3 regions of the Kitasatospora sp. NPDC051853 genome follow, and region 1 is predicted to be linked to each of the others. Evidence: riboswitches for the same ligand, from Rfam matches in the RefSeq annotation. Region 1 holds a riboswitch; each other region holds the start of a gene.

What was found. A riboswitch is a leader RNA that binds a small molecule or an ion and turns the genes downstream of it on or off. The one in region 1 is predicted to bind cyclic di-AMP.
Region 2: it holds a riboswitch for cyclic di-AMP, as region 1 does, so the genes downstream of both, ACIA8O_RS20325 (transglycosylase family protein) here and ACIA8O_RS09150 (M23 family metallopeptidase) in region 1, are expected to answer to the same signal.
Region 3: it holds a riboswitch for cyclic di-AMP, as region 1 does, so the genes downstream of both, ACIA8O_RS08815 (peptidoglycan DD-metalloendopeptidase family protein) here and ACIA8O_RS09150 (M23 family metallopeptidase) in region 1, are expected to answer to the same signal.

What each region holds. Positions count from the first base shown of each region.
Region 1 is NZ_JBITBY010000003.1:22,159-29,483, reverse strand. It holds gene ACIA8O_RS09185 (SpoIIE family protein phosphatase) at 1-1,185, opposite strand, end outside; gene ACIA8O_RS09180 (PP2C family protein-serine/threonine phosphatase) at 1,418-2,542, opposite strand; gene ACIA8O_RS09175 (hypothetical protein) at 2,653-2,859, opposite strand; gene ACIA8O_RS09170 (TetR/AcrR family transcriptional regulator) at 2,986-3,558, opposite strand; gene ACIA8O_RS09165 (alpha/beta fold hydrolase) at 3,558-4,379, opposite strand; gene ACIA8O_RS09160 (4-oxalocrotonate tautomerase family protein) at 4,471-4,668, shown strand; gene ACIA8O_RS09155 (YiaA/YiaB family inner membrane protein) at 4,687-4,977, opposite strand; cyclic di-AMP (ydaO/yuaA leader) riboswitch at 5,190-5,346, shown strand; gene ACIA8O_RS09150 (M23 family metallopeptidase) at 5,359-6,204, shown strand; gene ACIA8O_RS09145 (hypothetical protein) at 6,249-7,124, opposite strand; gene ACIA8O_RS09140 (GNAT family N-acetyltransferase) at 7,191-7,325, shown strand, end outside.
Region 2 is NZ_JBITBY010000006.1:480,265-487,589, forward strand. It holds gene ACIA8O_RS20320 (hypothetical protein) at 124-324, opposite strand; gene ACIA8O_RS20325 (transglycosylase family protein) at 391-1,551, opposite strand; cyclic di-AMP (ydaO/yuaA leader) riboswitch at 1,538-1,738, opposite strand; gene ACIA8O_RS20330 (hypothetical protein) at 1,930-4,035, shown strand; gene ACIA8O_RS20335 (sirohydrochlorin chelatase) at 4,118-4,978, opposite strand; gene ACIA8O_RS20340 (DUF397 domain-containing protein) at 5,320-5,559, shown strand; gene ACIA8O_RS20345 (ATP-binding protein) at 5,709-6,248, opposite strand; gene ACIA8O_RS20350 (helix-turn-helix domain-containing protein) at 6,670-7,325, shown strand, end outside.
Region 3 is NZ_JBITBY010000002.1:899,854-907,178, reverse strand. It holds gene ACIA8O_RS08830 (PP2C family protein-serine/threonine phosphatase) at 1-768, shown strand, start outside; gene ACIA8O_RS08825 (hypothetical protein) at 1,098-1,292, shown strand; gene ACIA8O_RS08820 (DUF6348 family protein) at 1,335-2,063, opposite strand; cyclic di-AMP (ydaO/yuaA leader) riboswitch at 2,427-2,580, shown strand; gene ACIA8O_RS08815 (peptidoglycan DD-metalloendopeptidase family protein) at 2,586-3,614, shown strand; tRNA gene ACIA8O_RS08810 (tRNA-Gly) at 3,679-3,752, opposite strand; tRNA gene ACIA8O_RS08805 (tRNA-Pro) at 3,938-4,011, shown strand; gene tig (trigger factor) at 4,336-5,697, shown strand; gene ACIA8O_RS08795 (ATP-dependent Clp protease proteolytic subunit) at 5,919-6,536, shown strand; gene ACIA8O_RS08790 (ATP-dependent Clp protease proteolytic subunit) at 6,592-7,239, shown strand.

The DNA.
Region 1 (7,325 bases):
CGGGCCGCCGAAGACCTCGTGCGAGATCGGCAGTAAGCGGCCCTCGTCCACCAGGTCCAGCACCAGCCCCGAGGCGCCCAGCGCCGGCCGGGCGACGTCCGTCATCGCCGTGGTCACGTCCCGGACCGTCACCGCCCGGGAGAGCGTCCTGGTCAGCGCCAGCAGCAGCGCCGAACGCGCCCCCGCCCCGGCCGGATCCGCCTGGTACGGCTGCGCGGGCGCCGCCGCCCCGGCCCGCTGACGGTCCGTCATCAGCCCGGCCACCCGCACCGGCCGGCCGTGCACGTCCAGCATCACCTCGCCGTCCTCCCGGACGTGGGTGATCTCCCCGTCCGCCCGCACCACCCGGTACGCGAAGCGGTACGGGCCGCCCGAGGAGAGCGCCTCCGCCATCGCCGCCTGCAGGTCCGGCAGGTCCTCGGGGTGCACCAGCGCCGTGATGTCCGGGGCCGGCGCGGTGTCCGCCTCCTCCGGCGGCTCCAGGCCGAACAGCCGGTACGCCCGGGCGTCCCAGCTGGTCTCGCCCGTCACCAGGTCCCGCTCGAACGCACCCGCCCCGGCCGCCCGGGCCGCCAGCGCCAGCAGCGGCCGCCCGGCCGCCGCACCGCCGGCCCGGACCCCGGGCGGTATCCGGTCGGCCGCCTGCACGTGGTCGATCAGGTGCGACAGCCGGTGCGCGACCGCCTCCGCGAGGGTCTCCAGCACGTCCACGTCCCGGCGCGGCACCGTCCCCCGGTGCGCCAGCGACAGCGCCAGCGAACCGATCGCCGCCCCGTCCACCACCAGCGGCAGCACCGCCAGCGCGACCAGGCCGGTGCCGCGGCCGGCATGCGTCCCCGGGTAGTCCGCACCGGTCTGCTCCGGGCTCAGCAGCACCGGCTCCCGGCGCTTCAACGCCAGCGCGGCAGGCAGCTCCGAAGCCGGGTCCACCAGGCCGTACCGCTCGTGCGCCCACTCCGGCAGGCCGTGCGAGGCCGCCAGCCGCAGCATCCCGTCGCCGTCCGTCAGGTACAGCGCCGACCCCTCACCGGTGATCCACCCCGGCCCCTCCGACAGGATCGTCCCCAGCAGGTCGGCCGCCCCGCCCGCCCGCAGCAGCAGCCGCACGCAGCGCATCACCGTCCGGGGCCCCTGCGTACGGGACGCCCCCTCCTCGGAGGCCGGCCACGTCTCGGTGAGGTCCATCGCAGACTCCGGCCCTTCCGCGCACGGGGTAGTGCGCCCATCCTATTTGCGCGCCCGCACTTTCGGCGCTGCGCCGCGTCGAGGGTGGTTACACCGGGGGCGCGGGGAACTGCGCGAGTCCGGAAGGCGGACCAGCGTGAGATCGGGGCAGGCGAGCCAGTTGCCCGTGCTGCCGTTCCCCCGCGCGCAGTTCCTCGCGCCCCTGCGGGGCGCTCCCCGCAGGGGCGCTGCGCTAGCCGAGGCGGCGGTGGACGACCACCACGGTGCGGTCGTCGGCGACGTCCGGGGCGACGGCGGCGAGGAGGGCGGCCGCCGGGTCGGCGGCGGCGGTGCGCAGCAGCGGGGCGGCGGTGGAGAGGAGGCGGCCGATGCCGTCGTCGATGTCCTCGCCGGGGACCTCGACCAGGCCGTCGCTGTAGAGCAGCAGCGAGTCGCCGTGGTCGAGCTGGCCGTGGACGGGCGGGTAGCGGGAGCCGGCCAGGATGCCCAGGGCGGGGCCGCCGTCGGTGGCGAGCAGCCAGCTGCCGCCGCCCGCCCGGTGGTAGTGGGCGGCCGGCGGGTGGCCGGCGTTGAAGAGGCGGTAGCCGCCGTGCGAGGGGTGCAGGGCGAGGTGGACGGCGGTGGCGAACTCCTCCTCCCAGTCGAGCCGGGCGAGGTAGTCGTTGGCGGTGGGCAGGAAGGCCTCCGGCGGCACCGAGCCGAGCAGCATCGCGAAGGCCCCGGAGAGGTGCATCGACCGCGCGGCTGCCCGGCTGCCCTTCCCGGAGACGTCCACCAGCACCACCTCCAGCAGGTCCTGCTCCGGCCGGTGCGAGGCGAGCAGGAAGTCCCCGGAGAAGAAGGTGCCGGAGACCGGGGCCAGGGCCCGGTGGAAGCGCCAGTCCAGCAGTTGGTCGGGGAGGCGCCCGAGCGCGGTGGTCCGCTCGGAGAGTTCGAGCAGCATCGAGTCGCCCCGGGTGCCGCGCAGCCCGAGCCGGCTGCGGTGACGGGAGGTCAGCAGCACGGTCAGCGCGGCGGCGATCACCACCCAGGTGGAGCCGGGGGTGAGGCCGAGCGGCTCGCGCCAGAGGAAGCAGGCGCCCAGGCCGAGCACCACCGGCACCAGCAGGGCGAGCTGACGGCGGGTGTGGAGCAGGAAGCCGCCGAGGATCACCGGCAGCACCAGCGCGGAGGGCGGGCAGCCGGTGGGGAAGGCGACGGCGAGCAGCGCGAGCAGCAGTGCGAGCACCGAGAGCAGGCCGAGCGCGGCCTTCTCGGCGGACGGGTCCCCGTCCAGGAGCTGGCTGGCCCAGCGGCCGCCGGGCCCGCGCCGCAGCCGGTCGGAGAGCTGCCGGGCCATCGTGGTGACTGCGGGCACCTGACCTCCGCCGGTGGCTGACCTTCCGTCAGCCCACTCTAGGCAGGAACCCCGAGGGGCACCCGTCGGCCTGCGCCGACGGGCCTACCGCGGGCCTCGCCCGCTGCCCCCTACTGCCCGTCGCACTCGCCGTAGGACTCCTGCGGACGGGCCGGGACGCTGCGCCGCGAACGGACGCCGAGCGCGATCGCCAGCAGGCGGCGCGCGGTGGAGACGGCGGGGGCGGCGGCCGGGGTGCGGCCGGGGCCGGCGGCGGGGGTGCGCTGCGCGGGGACCAGCCCGGTGGCGGGCCGGGCGGCGGGCGTGGTCTGCGTCATGCGCACGTCCTTCGGGCTGGTGCGTCGGTACGGGTACGTACCGGAAGGCTGTCAGTGTCACCCGGCCACGGCGACGGTTCGGTATCGAAAACCACCCGAACGGATACCGTTCCGGTGAACTGGTATCTAACCCGCCGCCGGCCAGTTCCGCAGCCCCTCGACCACTACCCGGATCAGACGGTCCCGAGTCACCGTCAGTTCCGCGCTCAGCCGGAACGCCCCGGCGGCGGTCAGCGAGGCGAAGCCGTGCGCCGTCGAACGGACCGCGCGGGCGGCGTGCACCGCCTCCTCGCCGGCCAGCCCGTAGCCGTCCAGGACGGTGAGGATCACGCCGACCAGGCGGCCCGCGGCGGCGGTCAGTTCGGGGTCGTCCTGCGGTGCCTGCGGGAGGGCGGCGTACCGGCGCGGGTACTGGTCGGCGTAGTCCAGGTAGGCGCCCAGCAGGGCGGTGGCGGCGGTGTCCCGGTCCAGCCCGCGGACCGCCGCGTCCAGCCGCTCGGCCAGCTCCTCGGTGACCCGGACGGCGACCAGGCGGCGCAGTTCGGCCAGGCCGCCGGGGACGTGCTTGTAGAGCGAGGGGGTGGCGACGCCCGCGCGGGCGGCCACCGAGGCGAGGGTGAGGGCGTCCGGGCCCTGACCGTCGATCAGCTCCACGGCGTGGTCCACCACGCCGGCGGGGGTGAGTCCGACCCTGGGCATCAGCTGACCTCGTGCAGGAAGGGGAGCAGGGCGTCGGCGGTGGCCTGCGGGAACTCCGCCATCGGGTAGTGCCCGGCACCGTCGATCATCACCTTACGGGCCGTCAGCGCGGCCGCCTGCCGGTCGGCCACCACCTCCGGGGCCGGGAAGTCCGGGTCCCGGCTGCCCATCAGGACCAGGGCGGGGCAGCGCACCTCCGCCGTCCAGCCCGCGGGGGAGGGGTCGCCGGCGACGTAGCCCCGGGTGGCCCGCTTGCGGCCGGGGGTGCGCAGGGCGGCGACCGAGGCGGCCTTGTACGCGGCGAAGTCGGCGGGCCTGGCGCCCGGGTAGGCCTTGTCCAGGTAGAGGCCCCAGACGGCGGGGAGGTGCACCACGGCCAGGCCGAGCACCTTGAGCAGGGCGCGCTGGGCGGCGGTCGGCGGCAGGTTCTCGATGATGGCGTCGATCAGGGCGATCCCGGCGATCCGCCCGGGCGCCTCGGCGGCGGCCCTGACCACGGTGGCCCCGGTGTAGGAGTTCCCGGCCAGCGCGGCGCGCTCGACGCCGAGGTGGTCGAGCAGGGCCAGCACGTCGCCGGCCAGGGCGGCGGGGGAGTAGTCGTCCCAGTCGATCGAGGACTCGCCGAAGCCGCGCAGGTCCAGGGTGATCACCCGGTGCCCGGCGGCGGCCAGCAGCGGGCGCAGGTACCGGTAGACGGTGCGGGAGTCGAGCATGCCGGGGAGCAGGACCACCGGCAGGCCGGTGCCGGGGGTGTCGTCGTAGGCCAGCCGGCCGCCGGGGAGGTCGAGGTACCGGGTCTCGGGGTGCGTCTGCGTCGCCATGCCTCAAAGCTAAGGCTAATAGCCTTAGCCGTCAATGGGTGCGGCGGTGCTAGCGTGCGGAGCGCAGGAGTCCGAACGCGGAAGGGGCGTCATGCCGTTCATCAACGTCAAGCAGCTGTCCGGCCGGAGCGAGGGGCAGCGGGCCGAGATCGCCCGCGAGCTCACCGCGACCTACGCCCGGATCACCGGCGTGAGCCCGGAGAACATCTGGGTGGCGATCGAGGAGATCCCGGCCGAGAACTGGTCCTCGGCCGGCGAGACCTTCGCGGCCAAGCGCGCCAAGGGCTGACGGCGGCTCAGGAGGGGGTCAGGGGGCGTCCACCCGGAACGGGTCGTGCTCGGCCAGGAGCTTCTCCAGTCGCGCCTGGTCGACCCGGGTGGTGATCTCCCCCTCCTCCTGGCGGTCCCGGATCACCTTGGCGAGGGTGAATGCCGAGGTGATCTCCCAGAGCAGGCCGACCGCGAGGAATGCCCGCATCCAGGCGTTCACCGGCAGGTAGAGCACCCCGAGGGCGAGGGCGGCGGTGGCCAGCGCGAAGGAGAGCACGGCCTGGGCGTAGTAGGCGTTGGTGGTCCGGGGCTGGGTGGCTGCGGTCATGCTCCCAGGATGGCCAACTCCCTTGCCCCCCACCTGAGTACGGGTGCTCAACCCGGGCCCGTGCGGCGGGCTGAGTACCCGGCCCGGCGGGCCCGGGTCACGGCGCGTCAGAAAGAGATGGACTGCACCACTCAAGCCGCTTGGAATCATGGGCTCCTAGGATTAACGTTTGATAACGCAGCGCGGTCGGCAACGCCGTACCCGAACGGCACCGTGCGCCGTCGCCTAATCCCACGGCCCTCCCACGGGCGGGCCAGGGAGCCGGGGAACCACGTTCCTTGGGGTGAATCGGCCGGGCCCCACCCGGCCGTAGGAGACCTTCCTGCTCCGAACCCGTCAGCTAACCCGGTAGGCGCGAAGGAAGGAAAGGAGCGCGCCTCCGTGGCGTCGACGCACACCCAGGCACACCCCCGGCAGGACGGCAGCGGCACCACCCAGCTGCTCGACCACCCCCTCCCGCAGGAGGCCGCCCGGCACCGGATGCCCCGTCAGACCCGCTCCTCCGGCCCGCTGCTCGGCGTCACCGCGATGGCCGCCTCGCTCGGCGCCACCGGCTTCGCCGCGGCCGCCCCGGCCGCCGCCGCTCCCGCCACCCCGCCCGCCGTCGCCGCCGCCGACCAGGCCGACGCGGACCGCACCGCCGGGGAGCGCCCGCTCTCCGCCGACCCCGGGCTGGCCCTCGCCGCCCGCATCCAGCAGCAGGCCGACGGCCAGCGCACCTCCGCCGAGGAGACCGCCCGGCTGGCCGCTGCCCAGGAGGCCGAGGCCAAGCGCACCGCCCAGGCCCAGGAGCAGGCCGCCGCCGAGGCCGCCGCGGAGCAGGCCGCGCAGGGCGCCTTCACCCTCCCCACCAGCGGCTACCAGCTGACCGCGCACTACGGGCAGTCCGGCTCCTACTGGTCCCACCTGCACACCGGCCTGGACTTCGCCGCCGCCACCGGCACCCCCGTGGCCGCCGTCACCGGAGGCACCGTCAGCTCGGCCGGCTGGTCCGGCGCCTACGGCTACCGGGTGATCCAGACCCTCCCCGACGGCACCGAGCTCTGGTACTGCCACCTCTCCTCGATCACCGTCGCCTCCGGCCAGGTCGCCCCCGGCACCGTGCTCGGCAAGGTCGGCGCCACCGGCAACGTCACCGGCCCCCACCTCCACCTGGAGGTCCGCCCCGCCGGCGCCACCCCGGTCGACCCCCTGACCTGGCTCCAGGCCCACGGCCTCAACCCCTGACACCCCGTCGGGCCCGCCGCCTCCCCGGCCGCGGGCCCGGTCCGTCAGTCCTGCTCCTCCGCCTCGTACCCCTGGGCCGCCAGGTAGGCGTCGATCTCCTCGTGCCCCGGCTCCGGCGCCAGGTCCGGGTACTCGTGCACCAGCAGCGCCGCCAGCCCCGGCACCGTCCACTCGCCGCACAGCCGCAGCGCCTCCTCGGCCACCGCCGCCTCGAAGGCGTCGAAGTCCCCCGAGAGCTCCTCCGGCATCGGCAGCCCGAGCGCGTTCAGCCCCGCCAGGTTCCGGTAGGAGCGCTGCATCAGCCGGTTCTCCAGCAGCATCCGCGCCCCGTCCGTCGCCATCCCGACCGAGATCACCCGGGTCGGCCCCCAGCCGCCGTCCGAGTCCACCTCGTCCAGCCCGGCCAGGGCCCCGAACGCCTCGGCCCGCTGATCCGGCGTCAGCTCCCGGAACCCGTCCAGCCAGCCCCGCACCGCGCCCTCGTCCGCCGTGTCCACCCCGTCCGCCCGCAGCAGCAGCGCGTACAGCCGGGGCCAGGTCACCAGGTGCGGCTGGCGCAGCAGCCCGCAGAGCAGCTCGCCCTGCCACTCCGCCTCCGCGTGCAGCTTCTCCTGCCGCTTGGCGTTCAGCCGCTTGGTGGCCCGCTGGTGGTCGATCAGCAGCTCCACCGCCCTGCCGTACGCCTCCGGCTCGGACTCCGGCTGGACGTACAGGTAGAGCCGCTCGTAGAGCAGCTGCTCCAGCACCGCGGAGGTCAGCTCCGGGAAGCCGTCGTGCATCCGGCCGTCGCCCAGCTCCAGCAGGGTGAGCACGGTGCGCAGCGCGGGCTCCGGCACCGGCGGCCGCCCCTCTTCGGCGGCCCAGTCGAGCAGGTCGTCGGCGCGGGTGCGGGGGCTGAGCAGGAGGTCCTCGTGGTTCACCCTCGTACGGTATCCGGTGACGGACCGTCGGGACGCCGGGACGCCGTCCGCGTAGGGTCGTGCTCCATGGACCCCGTCCGGCTCACCGGCCCCCGGCTCGCGCTGCGCGAACTGCACGGCACGCCCGAGGAGGCGGCCGCCCTGCACGCCGTCTACGGCGACCCCGAGACCGTTCGGTACCTCGCCTTCGAACCGGCCGAC
Region 2 (7,325 bases), on a different contig from region 1:
CACATAAATCCCCCCCCCGCTGGCCCCCCCCCCCCCCCCCCCCCCCCCGCCCCCCCCGCCCGCCCCCCCCCCGCCGGCGCGGCCCGCCCCCCCCCCCCCCCCCCCCCCCCCCCCGCTTCCGTGTCAGCCCTCCTGGACGGCCGGGTCGGGCGTGACCAGCCGGCTCTCGTCGGCGGCGTCGCCGGTGCGCGCCTCGGTGCGGCGCGAGCGTGCGAGGTAGTCACGGAGGATCAGCTCGACGGCGTCCTGCGGGTTCTTGGTGCCGGCGAGGAGCATCAGCTCGATCGCGAAGTCGGCTTCCAGGGAGACGGTGACCTTGGCCATGGCGGCAGGATACGGCTCCGCCCCCGGAGCCGACCAGGTCTCCGGGGGCGGTGCTTCACGCCGTCGTCAGACGCGGCCCGCGAAGTCGGGGGCCCAGTTGGCGATGGTCTCGGTCTTCACGCCGGCGCGGGGGTTGGCCGCCTCGACGTACTTGCCACCGCCCAGGTAGATGGCGACGTGGTAGACGCCGGAGTTGGCGCCGTTGTTGGACCAGAACAGCAGGTCGCCCGGCTGGAGGTTGTCCAGCGAGACCCGGGTGGCGGCGTCGGCCTGGTCGTTGGCCACCCGGGGCAGGGAGATCCCGGCCTGGCGGAAGGCCGCCTGGGTCAGGCCGGAGCAGTCCCAGCCGCCGTTGCTGCTGCCGCCGTAGACGTAGGCCTGGCCGACCTTGGAGAGCGCGAAGTTGATCGCGGCGGCCTTGGAGCCGGTGGCGACGGTCGCGGTCTGCTCGGTGGCGGACTTCTTGGCCGTCTTGGTGCCGCTGGAGGCGGAACCCGACTGCGGGGCAGTGGACTTGGGGGCCGGCGCCGGAGCCGGAGCCGGGGCCGGAGCCGGGGTGGCCACCGCGACGTTGCCCAGGACCAGCTGCTGGCCCGGGTAGATCATGTCCGGGCCCTCGGGGAGCTGGGCCTTGTTCAGCTCGTAGAGCTTCTCCCAGCCGCCCTCGACGTTCTGCTGCTGGGCGATGGTGGAGAGCCAGTCCCCGGCCGCCACGGTGTAGCTCTTGGCGGTGGTGGCGGCGGGCTGCGCGGCCTGCTGCTGCGGGGCCTGCTGCTCGGCGGCCTTCGGGGCGGCCTGCGGGGCCTGGGCCTTGGTGGAGGTGTCGACCTGGGCGGCGGCGCCGCCCTTGGTCAGGCCCGCCTTGACGGAGCAGACCGGCCAGGCGCCGGGGCCCTGGACGGCGAGCACCTTCTCGGCGACGGCGATCTGCTGCGCCTTGGTGGCCTGGTTGGCCTGCGGCGCGTACTGCTTGCCGCCGAACTCGGCCCAGGTGCTGGAGGTGAACTGCAGGCCGCCGTAGAAGCCGTTGCCGGTGTTGATCGACCAGTCGTTGGTGGACTCGCAGGCGGCGACCTTGTCCCACACGGAGACGGGGGCGGCCGAGGCGGAGCCGGCGGTGAGGGTCGGGACGGTGAGGCCGATGCCCACGACGCCGGTGGCGGCGATGAGTCGGCGGGCACGCTTGGAAGTGGTGCTGGACAGCACGAAGACGCGTTCCTCTCCCACGCCTGCGAGGTGAGCTGTCGGATTCGGGCTGGAGTTGCCCGGCCGTGCCTGAGCGCGGCTTCACCCCAAGCCTGAAAACGGTCATGTGTGACCGAAACCAGGCGACTTACCTGTGGTTCCCCCGCCCCTGCCGTGGTGCTGATGAGCTGCCGGCCCGTCCGGCGGCAGGATTCGGCGTTCCGGAGGGGCTGGGTCCGTGTGGCCACGAACAGGGCGTCACGTTAGGCAGAGTTAAGTTGAAACCGCAAACCCCTGTGATGCCGATCATGGTTTCTTTACCGACTCTTCATGAACCGGAAGCTGTCGATCCGGATGTCGGTTCCGATCGATTCTGTTCAAATTCCTTGCGGCGAAAGGGATTTGCCTATGCTTCGGGTCATGCGGCACGCGAGAGGGCCCCAGTCGGGCCCGGCGGACAGTGGATCGGCAAAGGTCAGTCGCCGGAAGCTCCTCATCGGCCTGGCGATCGGGACGGCCCTGGCGGCGGTCGGGGTGGAGGAGGTGGTCCGGCGCTCGGGCAGTGGTCCTGACGCCCCCTCGGCGGCGAAGCCGCCGCCACCGACCGAAGCTTCGCACGCGCACGGTGCGTCGCCCGGCCCCTCTGACATCCCGTCCGCCACGCCCTCGGCCTCGCCGACCGAGTCCGCCTCCGCACTGCCCTCGCCCGGCGAGACGGTGCGGCCGCGGAACTGGTCCGACCCGGCCGGCTGGGGCGGCGGCGCCGCGCCCGGCCCCGGCACGGCGGTGCGGATCACCGACCACGTGCTGCTGGACGGCGACGTGACGGTCGCTTCGCTCCTGGTCGAACCGTCAGGTTCGCTCACTTTTGCCCCGGATCGCCCGGTTTCGCTGACCGCCCACGGCAACGTCGAGGTCCGCGGCGCGCTCACCCTCGCCCCGCGGGACGCCGCCACCGTGCACGCCGTCCGCTTCCCCTCGGTCAACGAGGGGCGCTTCCAGGGCGGCGGGATGGCCCTGGTGGAGAGCGACACCGGCCTCTGGGTCACCGGCTCCGGCCGGCTCCGCCTGGCGGGCGCCAAGCGCACCGCCTGGGTCCGCGCGGCCGGCCCGCTGAAGGCCGGTGACACCAGCATCAGGCTGGCCGCCGCCCCGGCCGGCTGGCAGGTCGGCGACGAGCTCGCCGTCACCCCGACCGGCACCCCCGACGCCGAGGGCTTCTCCGAGCGCTACGACCACCGCACCGTCACCGCCGTCAACGGATCCACCGTCAGCCTGGACGGCCCGCTCAAGTACGCCCACCCCAAGGTCACCACCGGCGGCGGGGTGAGCGTCGGCGCCGAGGTGCTCAACCTGACCCGCAACGTCCGGGTCGAGGGCACCGAGAAGGGCCGCGCCCACGTCCACATCACCAGCAACCAGCGCGCCGACGTCCGCTACGCGGCCCTGCGCTGGATGGGCCCGCGCTCCGCGGGCAAGGAGAAGTGGGCCGGCAAGCCGGTCACCGAGCCGGTGCTCGGCCGGTACGGGCTGCACTTCCACATGCTGGGCGACACCACCCGGGGCACCGTGGTGGAGGGCGTGGTGGTCCGGGACACCGGCAGTCACGCCTTCGTGCCGCACAACTGCCACGGCATCACCTTCCGCTCCTGCATCGCCCACCAGACCTGGGAGGACGCCTACTGGTGGGACGGCCCGCTGGACACCCGGACCCCGCAGGGCCCCTCGCACGACATCACCTACGACAGCTGCGTGGCCTCCCGTACCCAGTTCGACCCCAACCCGCGCGGCTACCGGCTGACCGGCTTCAGCCTCGGCGCGGGCAAGGGCGGAGTGGCCCGGGACTGCGTGGCGGTCGGCGTCCAGGGCGCCAACGGCGCCTCCGGCTACGAGTGGCCGGAGACCAGCGAGGGGGTGTGGACCTTCGAGCGCTGCCTGGCCCACAACAACCTGGAGAACGGCATCTTCGTCTGGCTGAACGCCGAGTTCCACCACACCGTCGGCCAGTTCGTGGCCTACCACAACGGCGGCTGGGGCATCGAGCACGGCGCCTACCTGAACGACTTCGACTACAACGGCACCGTCCTCTACGGCAACGCGGCCGGGGGAGTGGCGATCCACGCGCTCGGCCGGGACAAGGGCACCGTCTTCGACGGCCTGCTGATCGACGCGGCCGGGCAGTCGGACTACGCGGTCTCCACCGCGCTCCACCAACTCCCGGGCGAGACCGTCCAGGTGACGCGCAGCAAGTTCACCGGATACCGCAAGGCCGGGGTGGCGCTGCGCGCGGTGGACGGCGGGGCGCCGGAGGACATCGCCATCCTGGACTGCGAGTTCAGTGGCACCGAGCTCTGGCTCGACCCGAAGCTGCCCACCCCGAAGCGGGTGGTGCTGCGCAGGGCGGGGGCGAACGAGGCCCAGGAGATCCACCTCTCGGGCGCGCCGACCCCGACCACCAGCGCCGTGCCGCCGCGCGCGGTGGTCACCCCGAGGATCGCGCTGCGGGACGCGGCGCCCGTCTCCTGAGTCCACGCGGATGTGGACGCGCAAGGGCCCCGTACGGTTCCGCACCGTACGGGGCCCCGTCGCGTTGCCGGGTGGCGGAGCGTCAGGCCCCGGCCTCCTGCTCCTCGAGGACGGGCTGCGGGAGCGCCGCCAGGTAGGCCGAGGCGATCAGCTGGCCGACGGCCGGGTAGGCACCGAGCGGAGCGGCGCTCGGGCAGCCGGCCTCCTCGGCGGCGGTCGCCAGCAGCTCCGGGTCGGCCTCGGGGCCGATCACCAGCGGGGCCAGCGCCGGGCGCTGGGACCCGGTCGCCTTGAGGTGGTTGACGGCGGCCAGCACCGAGCCGGGCACGTCGAGGGCGGCGCCGACCACCGGGACGGCCAGGCGGGCGGCCAGCAGCACGCCGGTGATCTCGGCGGCCTGGGCGGCGTCCTCTCCACCGGCGGTGGTGAGCACGATGCCGTCGGCGGCGGTCGCGATGGCGAACAGCCGGGCCCGGTCGGCCCGGGCCAGCCCGGCCTCGGAGAGGCGGACGTGGACGGCCTCGGCCAGCAGCGGGTGCGGGCCGAGCACGTCGGTCACGGTGGCGCCGTGCTCGGCGGCCAGCTCGTGAAGGCCGGTCAGGAAGCCGTGCGGGCCCGGGAGGAGGGGCACCAGCACGGGGGCGGGCAGCCCGGCCTCGGCGGCCCGGGCGAGCAGCTCGGCCACGGTGGGGGAGGAGTCGTCCTGGGCGCCGTCGAGGTAGGCGGCGGTGGCCTCGATGCCCGGCTGCTCGCCGCGCACGATCGAGAGCAGTTCCTCGACCACGGGGCGGGCCTCCGGCCCGGCGGTGGCCGGAACGGCCAGCACCAGCGTCGGCGAACCCGCCGGGATCTCCGGCCGCTCGGGACGGCGGTGGCGCCCCCGCGCACGGGAGCCTGGAGTACGTACGGGCAGTGCCGGGCCCGGGATGGCTGCTGTGCTCATGGCGGAGATCGTAGGACATCTCCCCCCACCGGCCACAGCCGGGCCGGAGTCCGGACAGTGATCGGCGTCACAATCCGACAGAGGTGACGGACCGTGAGCCATCTCGCGAAACCCCCGAAGATCGACAACCCGCTGGAGTTCGAGTACGCGCAGTCATCGGTATGTCCACGATTGGCCCGCGTTTGTCCTGATACGGGGCGTCAACTCGCTTGGCGAGCGCGCCTGCTGACTGATGCATGCCCCGCTCGGTGCACGCGCAAACACTCGTGCTGATGCACGTGCACTGGAGCTATCATCACGTCAAGTGAGGCGAACGCCTGTCACGTCGGGGAGAATCCACCATGCAGAACACCACGTACAACGGCATGCCTTCCGCGGACCTCGAAGGTGTGGTCTGGCAGAAGAGCCGCCACAGCAACTCGCAGGGGAACTGCGTGGAGTTCGCGGCCCTGCCGGGTGGTGACGTCGCGATGCGCAACTCCCGCTTCCCGGACGGACCGGCGCTCGTCTACACCCGCGCGGAGATAGCGGCGCTGCTGCTCGGCGCGAAGGACGGGGAGTTCGACCACCTGGCGGGCTGACAGTCCGTCGGGCCGGGGCCACCGGGGCCGTCGCGAGGGGATCGCGGCGGCCTTTCGTCGTGTCCGGGGCCGTCCCGCGCCCCGTTGTGACTGCCCGCGCCCCGTCGTGGAACCCCGCCGTGGCGGCGGCGGGGTGGCCTGGCGGACCGTCAGGCGGAGCGCCGGTGACGGCCGGGAGTGGCGGCGGGTGCCACGGTGTCGGCCTCGAAGACGGCCCAGACCACCTTGCCGGCGCCGGCCAGCGGGTGCCAGCCCCAGGAGCGGCTGAAGGAGTCCACCAGGTGCAGGCCCCGGCCGGACTCGGCGACGAAGTCGGGCTCGCGGGCCACCGGGCCCTGGCTGCTCGGGTCGCTGACGGCACAGACCACCTGGGGCGAGCGGTGCACCAGGCTTATTCGGATCGGCAGAAGGCGCGCGTCCGCCCGCGGCTCCACGGTACGGTCGGGACCGGGCTGCACGGGCAGCCGGACCGCTGACGCGGCGTCAGGTCGCTGCAGCAGGGCGTGCCGCAGGGCGTTGGTGACCAACTCCGAGGCCACCAGGGCGATGTCGTCGAAGAGGGGAGCGAGGCCCCAGCCGTGCAGGGTCTCCCTGGCGAACTCCCGGGCCGTCCGCACGGCCTCGAAGCGGGGAGCGAGGGTGCAGCTGACCACGTGCGGGTCGGCCGCGATGGCCGTACCGGTGCTCATGAAGAGCTCCTCCCATAAGGGGGCGGACACGGCGGGACCCACCGGGGTCATGCCGGTCACCTCCGACTCGCTCGGCCGCGCGGCCACCGGGCCGACGAACCACGTCCGCGCACGGCGATCCGGCCACGCGGGGGCGCGGCCGGAGGCGTGTGCGGAATCGCGCGTGGGGACGTCGACACGGTGCCCGCGGGGGTGCCAGGGGTGTGCAGGTGCACGTGCACCATGGTCCCGTGCGCACAGTGCGGATGCAAGAGTCGATTCACGTGCAGTCGCACCTTTGGCATATGCAAGCGCCGGATGCACGTGCATCCTGGGAGGGTCGGAGCAGAACTGGCAGATTGATCAGTCAGTACCGGCACCCAGAGCGCTCAACTGATGGCAGACTGTGCGCTGTTTGCTCACGGCGGAGGTTTTGACGGCAATGACCACAGTCCAGCCCGGTGGCGGTTCGATGGTGCGCCGGATCCTGCTCGGCTCGCAGCTCCGCCGGCTCCGGGAGTCCCGGGGGATCACGCGCGAGGACGCCGGCTACCAGATCCGGGCCTCGGAGTCGAAGATCAGCCGCATGGAGCTCGGCCGCGTCTCCTTCAAGGAGCGCGATGTCGCCGACCTGCTCAGCCTCTACGGGGTGGACGACGGCGCCGAGCGCGAGGCGTTGCTCGGCCTGGTCCGCGAGGCCAACAAGTCCGGCTGGTGGCACAGCTTCAACGACGTGCTGCCCGGCTGGTTCCAGACCTACGTCGGTCTGGAGGAGGCGGCCGCCCAGATCCGCACCTACGAGGTGCAGTTCATCCCCGGTCTGCTGCAGTGCGAGGAGTACGCCCGCGCGGTCTTCTCGCAGACCCGCCCGGTGATCACCGAGGAGGAGCTGGAGCGCCGCCTCAGTCTCCGGATGCGCCGTCAGAAGCTGCTCAGCGACGGGCCCGGCCCGCGCCTGTGGGCGGTGATCGACGAGGCCGCGCTGCGCCGCCCGGTCGGCGGCCCGAAGGTGATGCGCGCTCAGGTCCAGTACCTGCTCGACGTGTCGGAGCAGGCCAACGTGGTGATCCAGGTGATGCCGTTCCGCTTCGGCGCGCA
Region 3 (7,325 bases), on a different contig from region 1:
TTCCGCAGCCGGGTCGGCGTGCCGTGGCGGGGCGGCGGCTCGATGCTGTTCGACCTGCGCGAGCGGCTGCGGGTGCAGAGCCGGGTGCCCCCGCTGCCCGAGGGCTGGTCGGCGGACATGGCGCTGCGCCCGGCCGGCGGCCAGTCCTTCTCCGGGGACTTCGTGGTGGCGGCCCGCACCGGGCCGGGCCGCCGGGTGCTGGAGGTGGTGCTGGCGGACGTCTCCGGCAAGGGCATGGACGCGGGCTCGCGCGCCCTGTTGCTCTCCGGCGCGTTCGGCGGCCTGCTGGGCTCGCTCCCGGCGCACGAGTTCCTCCCGGCGGCCAACGGCTACCTGCTCCGGCAGGACTGGGACGAGGGCTTCGCCACCGCCGTCCACCTGGTGCTCGACCTGGACACCGGCGAGTACGAGCTGCTCTCGGCCGGCCACCTGCCGGGCATGCAGCGGCACGCGGGCACCGGCCGCTGGGACGTGATGGAGGCCCCCGAGGGCGGACTGCTCGGGGTGTACGACGGCGCCAAGTTCGAGGGCGTGCGCGGCCGGCTGGACCGCGGCGACGTGCTGATGCTCTGCACCGACGGCATGGTCGAGGTGCCCGGCCGCGACCTGACCGAGGGCATGGACCGGCTGATGGGCGAGGCGGACCGGCTGGTCGGGGGCGCCCCGTTCGCCCAACTCGGCGGCCGCGGCTCGGCGGTGAAGCTCATCGAGTCGGTGGCCAAGGACGTCAACGACGACCGCGCGGTCCTGCTGCTCTGGCGGGGCTGACCGACTGTCAAGTCCGAACGCCGATCTTCGGCCATTCCTGGGGCATAGTCCGGAAAGTGGATCTAGGACCGGCCGGAGCCGTCAACTGCCAGTTGGGGCGGCCCTGCCGACGGACCGTCAGGCCTGCTCGGCTATCGTCTCGGTCGGCGGAAATTCGTCTCACATCGCAGGATCTTCGGGGCCTGCTCACGGCAAGTCCTTTACGCAGTCCGCACGAACGACCACACTGAGTCCGGGTGGGACGGTCGGTTCTCGGGGGGTCCGGGGGATTGCTCGGGGGATTGGGCCCGCCACGAAACTCGCTACGTAGAAAGAGGAAGTGAGTCCGGGTGGCCTTCTCCGTCTCAGCCCTGGTCCTGTTCGGCATCATCTGCGTGATCTTCATCCGCAACAAGCAGTTGAAGACCAGTCATGCCATCATCGCCGCGCTGTTCGGCTTCATGCTGAGCCAGTCCACCGCGGCCGGGCCGATCCAGGAGTTCCTCAGCCAGCTCGCCAAGACCATCTCCTCGGTGGCCGGCTGACCTCGGTGGCCGGGCTGCCCCGGCGGCCCGCCTGACGGCGGGTCAGCGCCGCCCCCGCCACCAGCGCGCGAGTCCGCGCCGTGGTGGTGCGGGCGCCGCCGCGCGCTCCGGCAGTGCTTCGGGCTCGGGCGCGAACACCAGGAACAGCCGCGCCCAGCAGAGCCGTTCGCCGCGCGGCCAGTCCTGTGCGCGCAGTGCCCGCGAGGCCGCGCTGCTGACCCGGCCGTTCACCCGCACCTCGGCCACGTCGTGGCCGGCCTTGCCGCCGAAGAACAGCTTCACGCCGTTCACCTGCCCGGGCAGCAGCTCCGGCAGGACGGCGGCGGCCAGGGCGGGGGAGGAGTGCTGCTCCGCGAGCCAGTCGGCGAGCAGCTCCGAACCGGTGCCGAAGGTGGCCGCCGGGCTCTGCACCACCCGCCAGCCCGGGAACTCCGGCGTGCTGAACGCGTGCCCGCCGTCGAGCAGTTGGAGCACGGCGGTGGCGGTGGTGCCGGCCCAGATCATCACCGCGTTGTCGAGCTGCTCGGCGTCGTCGCCACCGAAGCCGGCCGCGCAGTCCCAGACCACCGGGCCGTCGCCCCGGCCGAGCTGGAGGACGTAGCCGAGGTCCACGTGCCCGGTGGTGCCCCGCTCGGCGTGGTCGCGGACCGCCACGGCGGTGGTGCCGGGCCCCCGGACCACCGCACCGTCCACGGTGAACTCCAGGCCCAACCGGGCCATCTCGCGGACCACGCCGCGTCGGATGACGGCCAGCCGCTCCTCGTGGGGCACGGGCGGATCTCCTCGGTGCCGCCCGGACGGCGGCGCTCTGTTCTCGAACGGGAACCTCGAACGGCGAGCGTATCGGCCCGGCGTGACCGGTGTCACGGCGCCTGCCGACGGAGCGCGCAGGGGCGTATCCGGACCGTCGCATTCGGCACCCTGTGTATGCGGAGGATCGGCCCAGGGTCAGCGATCATGGCCGCAAAAGGCGGAAGTCCCGAGCCCGGAGTGACTTTGGTCCCGCCCGATCCTGGTTGATCGTTCAACCGGGGGTTGCCAGCTCCGGGGGCGATGGGCTTAGCTGCGGATCCAGTCCGGCGGATCGACCGGACGGGCCCACCGGGCGGAACGCCGAGTCCTGCCGCCGTCCGGAGCCTCGAACCAGCACAGCCACGGCAGGAGTGGGGGACCCACAGGTAAGTCGCCGTACCGGTACGCCGGTGCGGCTAGGGGTGAAGCCGCGTCAGCGGCCGGGCATCTCCAGCCCGAACCCGACAGCTCACCTCACAGGCGTCGGAGAGGACCAGCCCCATGGGCAAGCACCGTCGTGTCCAGCTGTCCCGTCTGACCCGCATCGCGGTCGCCACCGGTGTGGTCGGCGCCGCGTTCGCCGTCCCGGTCAGCGCCGCCAGCGCGCACCAGAACCACACCCCGGCCGTCGCCCCCGAGGCCGCCGCCGCCGTCACCGCCGTGGTGGCCGAGTCCGCCCCGGCCGCCGCGCCCGCCGCGGCTCCGGCAGCCGCCCCGGCCGCCGAGGCCAAGGCCTACCAGGTGGTCAGCGGTGACACCCTCTCGAAGATCGCCTCCGTCCAGCAGGTCGAGGGCGGCTGGGAGAAGCTCTACCAGGACAACCGGACCGTCATCGGCGGCAACCCGAACCTGATCTACCCGGGCCAGAACCTCTCCCTCGCGGGCAAGGCCGCCGTGGCCGCCCCGGCGCCGCAGCAGGCCCCGGCCCCGCAGCAGCAGCCGAAGGCCGCCGAGTCGGCCGACAGCACCAAGGCCTCGCGCTCCAAGGCCTCCACCCCGGCCCCGCAGGCCGCCACCCCCAAGGCCGCCGCCCCGCAGGCCGCGGCTCCCAAGGCCGCCGCCCCGAAGGCCGCCGCCCCGAAGGCCGCCGCTCCCAAGGCCGAGACCTCCACCACCGTCGCCTCCGGCGGTTACGTGGCCCCGGTCCCCGGCGGCACCTCCACCGCGTACCACGCCTCCGGCTCCTCCTGGTCCAGCGGCTACCACACCGGTGTGGACTTCCGCGCCTCCACCGGCACCAGCGTGAAGGCCATCACCTCCGGCACCGTGGTCAAGGCCGGCAACGGCGGCTCCTACGGCAACGAGGTCGTCATCCGCCACGCGGACGGCAAGTACTCCGAGTACGCCCACCTCTCCTCGATCGGCGTCTCGGCCGGCCAGACCGTCTCGGCCGGCCAGCAGATCGGCCTCTCCGGTGCCACCGGCAACGTGACCGGCCCGCACCTGCACTTCGAGGTCCGCACCGGCTCGTCCTACGGCTCCGACATCGACCCGGTCGCCTACCTGCGCGCCCACGGCGTCAACGTCTGAACCGACTGAGACGACGTCAAAAAGGCTCCGGCCCCCGGTCAGTGACCGGGGGCCGGAGCCTTTGTGGAGCGGGTGACGAGAATCGAACTCGCGTGACCAGTTTGGAAGACTGGGGCTCTACCATTGAGCTACACCCGCACGGGACGCCCCGCGGCCGCGTGCAGCGGTCCCGAGGACAGGGTCAGCGTACCTGGTCGGATCGGCTGCTCGCACACCACTTTGACGCTTCGGCACGTCGGGAGCACCCGTCGGGTGGTCAACGGCCGCCCGTGCGAACGGCCGTGGGGGGTGTGGGGTGGCGTGTACGCTTCCTCTCGGCACCACGGGGTGTGGCGCAGTTTGGTAGCGCGTCCGCTTTGGGAGCGGAAGGCCGTCGGTTCGAATCCGGCCACCCCGACAGTGCGGCAGGGTCTCGTCCGAAGGCGGGGCCCTGTTGGCGTCCCGGGGCCGTCCGGGGGTTCCTGCGCGGGCCCCCGTCATCCGTGTGGCAGCACCCTGGCGTCCGCCTTTCGTGCTACCGGTAGGATGGGCGGCTGGCGGTAGTCCCTGTGCAGATCCGTGCAGGTCAACCGCCCGAGGGCGAGGAGTCAAGCTCACCGTCCACCCCCTTGTACGGGAGATGCAGCTCCAACCGCCCATCGCCCGTCTCGCCCGCACCGCCCGGCCCGCCGGCCGGTCACGGCGGAGACAACCTGACCGCAAGCCCATAGGAGACCCAACCGTGAAGAGCGCCGTCGAGACTCTGAACCCGACCCGGGTTCGACTCACCGTCGAGGTGCCTTTCGAGGAGCTCAAGCCGAGCCTCGACGCGGCCTACAAGAAGATCAACTCGCAGGTCTCTGTCCCGGGCTTCCGCAAGGGCAAGATCCCGGCGAAGGTCATCGACCAGCGCTTCGGCCGCGCCGCCGTTCTGGAGGAGGCCGTCAACGACGCGCTGCCGCGCTTCTACACGCAGGCCGTCGACGAGGGCAAGATCGAGGTCCTCGGCCAGCCCGAGATCACCGACATCCAGGGTGTCGAGAACCTGGCCGACGGCGGTGACCTCACCTTCGTCGCCGAGGTCGACGTCCGTCCGGAGATCACCCTGCCCGACTTCGCCGGCATCGAGGTGACCGTCGACCCGATCGTGGTCGAGGACGCCGACGTGGAGAAGTCCCTGGAGCAGCTGCGCGAGCGCTTCTCGTCCGTCAAGGACGTCGAGCGCGCCGCCGCCGAGGGCGACGTCGTGGTCGTCGACCTGGAGGCCAAGGTCGACGGTGAGGTGCCGGAGGACGGCACCGCCACCGGCGTGAGCTACGAGATCGGCTCCGGCCGCCTGCTGGACGGCATCGACGAGGCCGTCGTCGGCCTGTCGGCCGGCGAGACCAAGACCTTCACCACCGAGCTCAAGGGCGGCACCCAGGCCGGCAAGAGCTCCGAGGTGACCGTCACCGTCACCGCCGTCCAGGAGAAGGAACTCCCGGAGCTGGACGACGAGTTCGCGCAGCTGGCGAGCGAGTTCGACACCCTGGAGGACCTGAAGGCCGACTCCCGCAAGCGCCTGGAGCGCATGCGTGAGTTCGACCAGGCCACCCAGGCCCAGGAGCGGGTGCTCGACGAGCTGCTGAAGCTGGTCGACATGGAGTACCCGGAGAAGCTCCTCAAGGACGAGGTCGAGACCCGCAAGCACAACCTCGAGCACCACCAGCTCGAGCCGATGGGCCTCACCCTCGAGACCTACCTCGCCACCCAGGACAAGTCCCTCGAGGACTACGCCAAGGAGACCGAGGAGCAGGCCAAGAAGGGCATCAAGACCCAGTTCGTGCTCGACGAGATCGTCGACAAGGAGAAGCTGGGCGTCAACCAGGACGAGCTCACCGAGCACCTGGTCCGCCGCGCGGCCGGCTCCGGCATGACCCCGGACCAGTTCGCCCAGCAGGTCGTCCAGGCCAACCAGGTCCCGCTGCTGGTCGGCGAGGTCGCCCGCGGCAAGGCGCTGGCCCTGGTCGTCGAGCAGGCCAAGGTCACCGACACCAACGGTGAGGTCGTCTCCTTCGAGGACGACGAGGAGACCGAGGAGTCGGCGGAGACCACCGAGGCCTGAGCCTGACGGTACTTCCCGCACCACGGTCTGACCCACGGTCAGAGAGCGGCCCGGACACCCCCTCGGGGGCGTCCGGGCCGTTCCCGTAACCGCTTCCGGACCCTGCGCTCACAGCGAACAGTTCCGCGCGGGGGATTCCGAGGCGGGGCCTGCGCGTTAGGGTCCATAGACAGCGACAATTCGACTGAGCAGGTGGCTAAGTGACGTTCCCGCAGATGCAGATGCCTGGCCTGATGGCGCCGCACGCCGCCGCTGGTGACGTGCTCGGCGGCCTGGGCGACCAGGTCTACAACCGGCTGCTCAACGAGCGCATCATCTTCCTCGGCCAGCAGGTCGACGACGACATCGCCAACAAGATCACCGCCCAGCTCCTCCTCCTGGCCGCGGACCCGGAGAAGGACATCTACCTGTACATCAACTCGCCCGGCGGTTCGATCACGGCGGGCATGGCGATCTACGACACCATGCAGTACATCAAGAACGACGTGGTCACCATCGCGATGGGCATGGCCGCCTCGATGGGCCAGTTCCTGCTGACGGCCGGTGCCAAGGGCAAGCGCTTCTCGCTGCCGAACGCCAACATCCTGATGCACCAGCCCTCCGCCGGCCTCGGCGGCTCGGCCACCGACATCCGGATCCAGGCCGAGCAGCTGCTCCGCACCAAGAAGCGGATGTCCGAGCTGATCGCGCAGCACAGCGGCCAGTCCTTCGAGCGGGTCACCGCGGACTCCGACCGGGACCGTTGGTTCACCCCGGAGGAGGCCAAGGAGTACGGCCTGATCGACTCGATCATGCACAGCGCCGCGGACGTTCCCGGCGGCGGCGGCACCGGCGCCTGATCCGGCACCGGCAGCAGACCCAACCGACCGTCACGCTTCGGAGGACAGAACCCCCATGCACACCGCGCGCACCGAGCTCACCGCCCCCCGGGCCGAGGGCCGTTACATCGTCCCGCGCTTCGTCGAGCGCACCTCGCAGGGCATCCGCGAGTACGACCCGTACGCCAAGCTGTTCGAGGAGCGCATCATCTTCCTCGGCTCCCAGGTGGACGACGTCTCGGCCAACGACATCATGGCGCAGCTGCTCTGCCTGGAGTCGATGGACCCGGACCGCGAGATCCAGATGTACATCAACTCGCCCGGCGGCTCCTTCACGGCGCTCACCGCGATCTACGACACCATGCAGTACGTGAAGCCGGACATCACCACCGTCTGCATGGGCCAGGCGGCCTCCGCGGCGGCCGTGCTGCTGGCCGCGGGCACCCCCGGCAAGCGGATGGCGCTGCCGAACGCCCGCATCCTGATCCACCAGCCGTACACCGAGACCGGCCGCGGCCAGGTCTCCGACCTGGAGATCCAGGCCAAGGAGATCTTCCGGATGCGCGAGCAGCTGGAGGAGATGCTCTCCAAGCACTCCAACAAGCCGGTCGAGCAGGTCCGCGACGACATCGAGCGGGACAAGATCCTGACGGCCGAGGAGGCCCTCGAGTACGGCCTGATCGACCAGATCATCTCCACCCGGAAGTCCTCGCTGACCTCCTGAGCCCCCTGTGGCTCCTGGGGCGGGGTACGGCGGTCCGCCGTGCCCCGCCCCTTCCTTCGACGGCATCTGTTCGGTATCAATTCGCC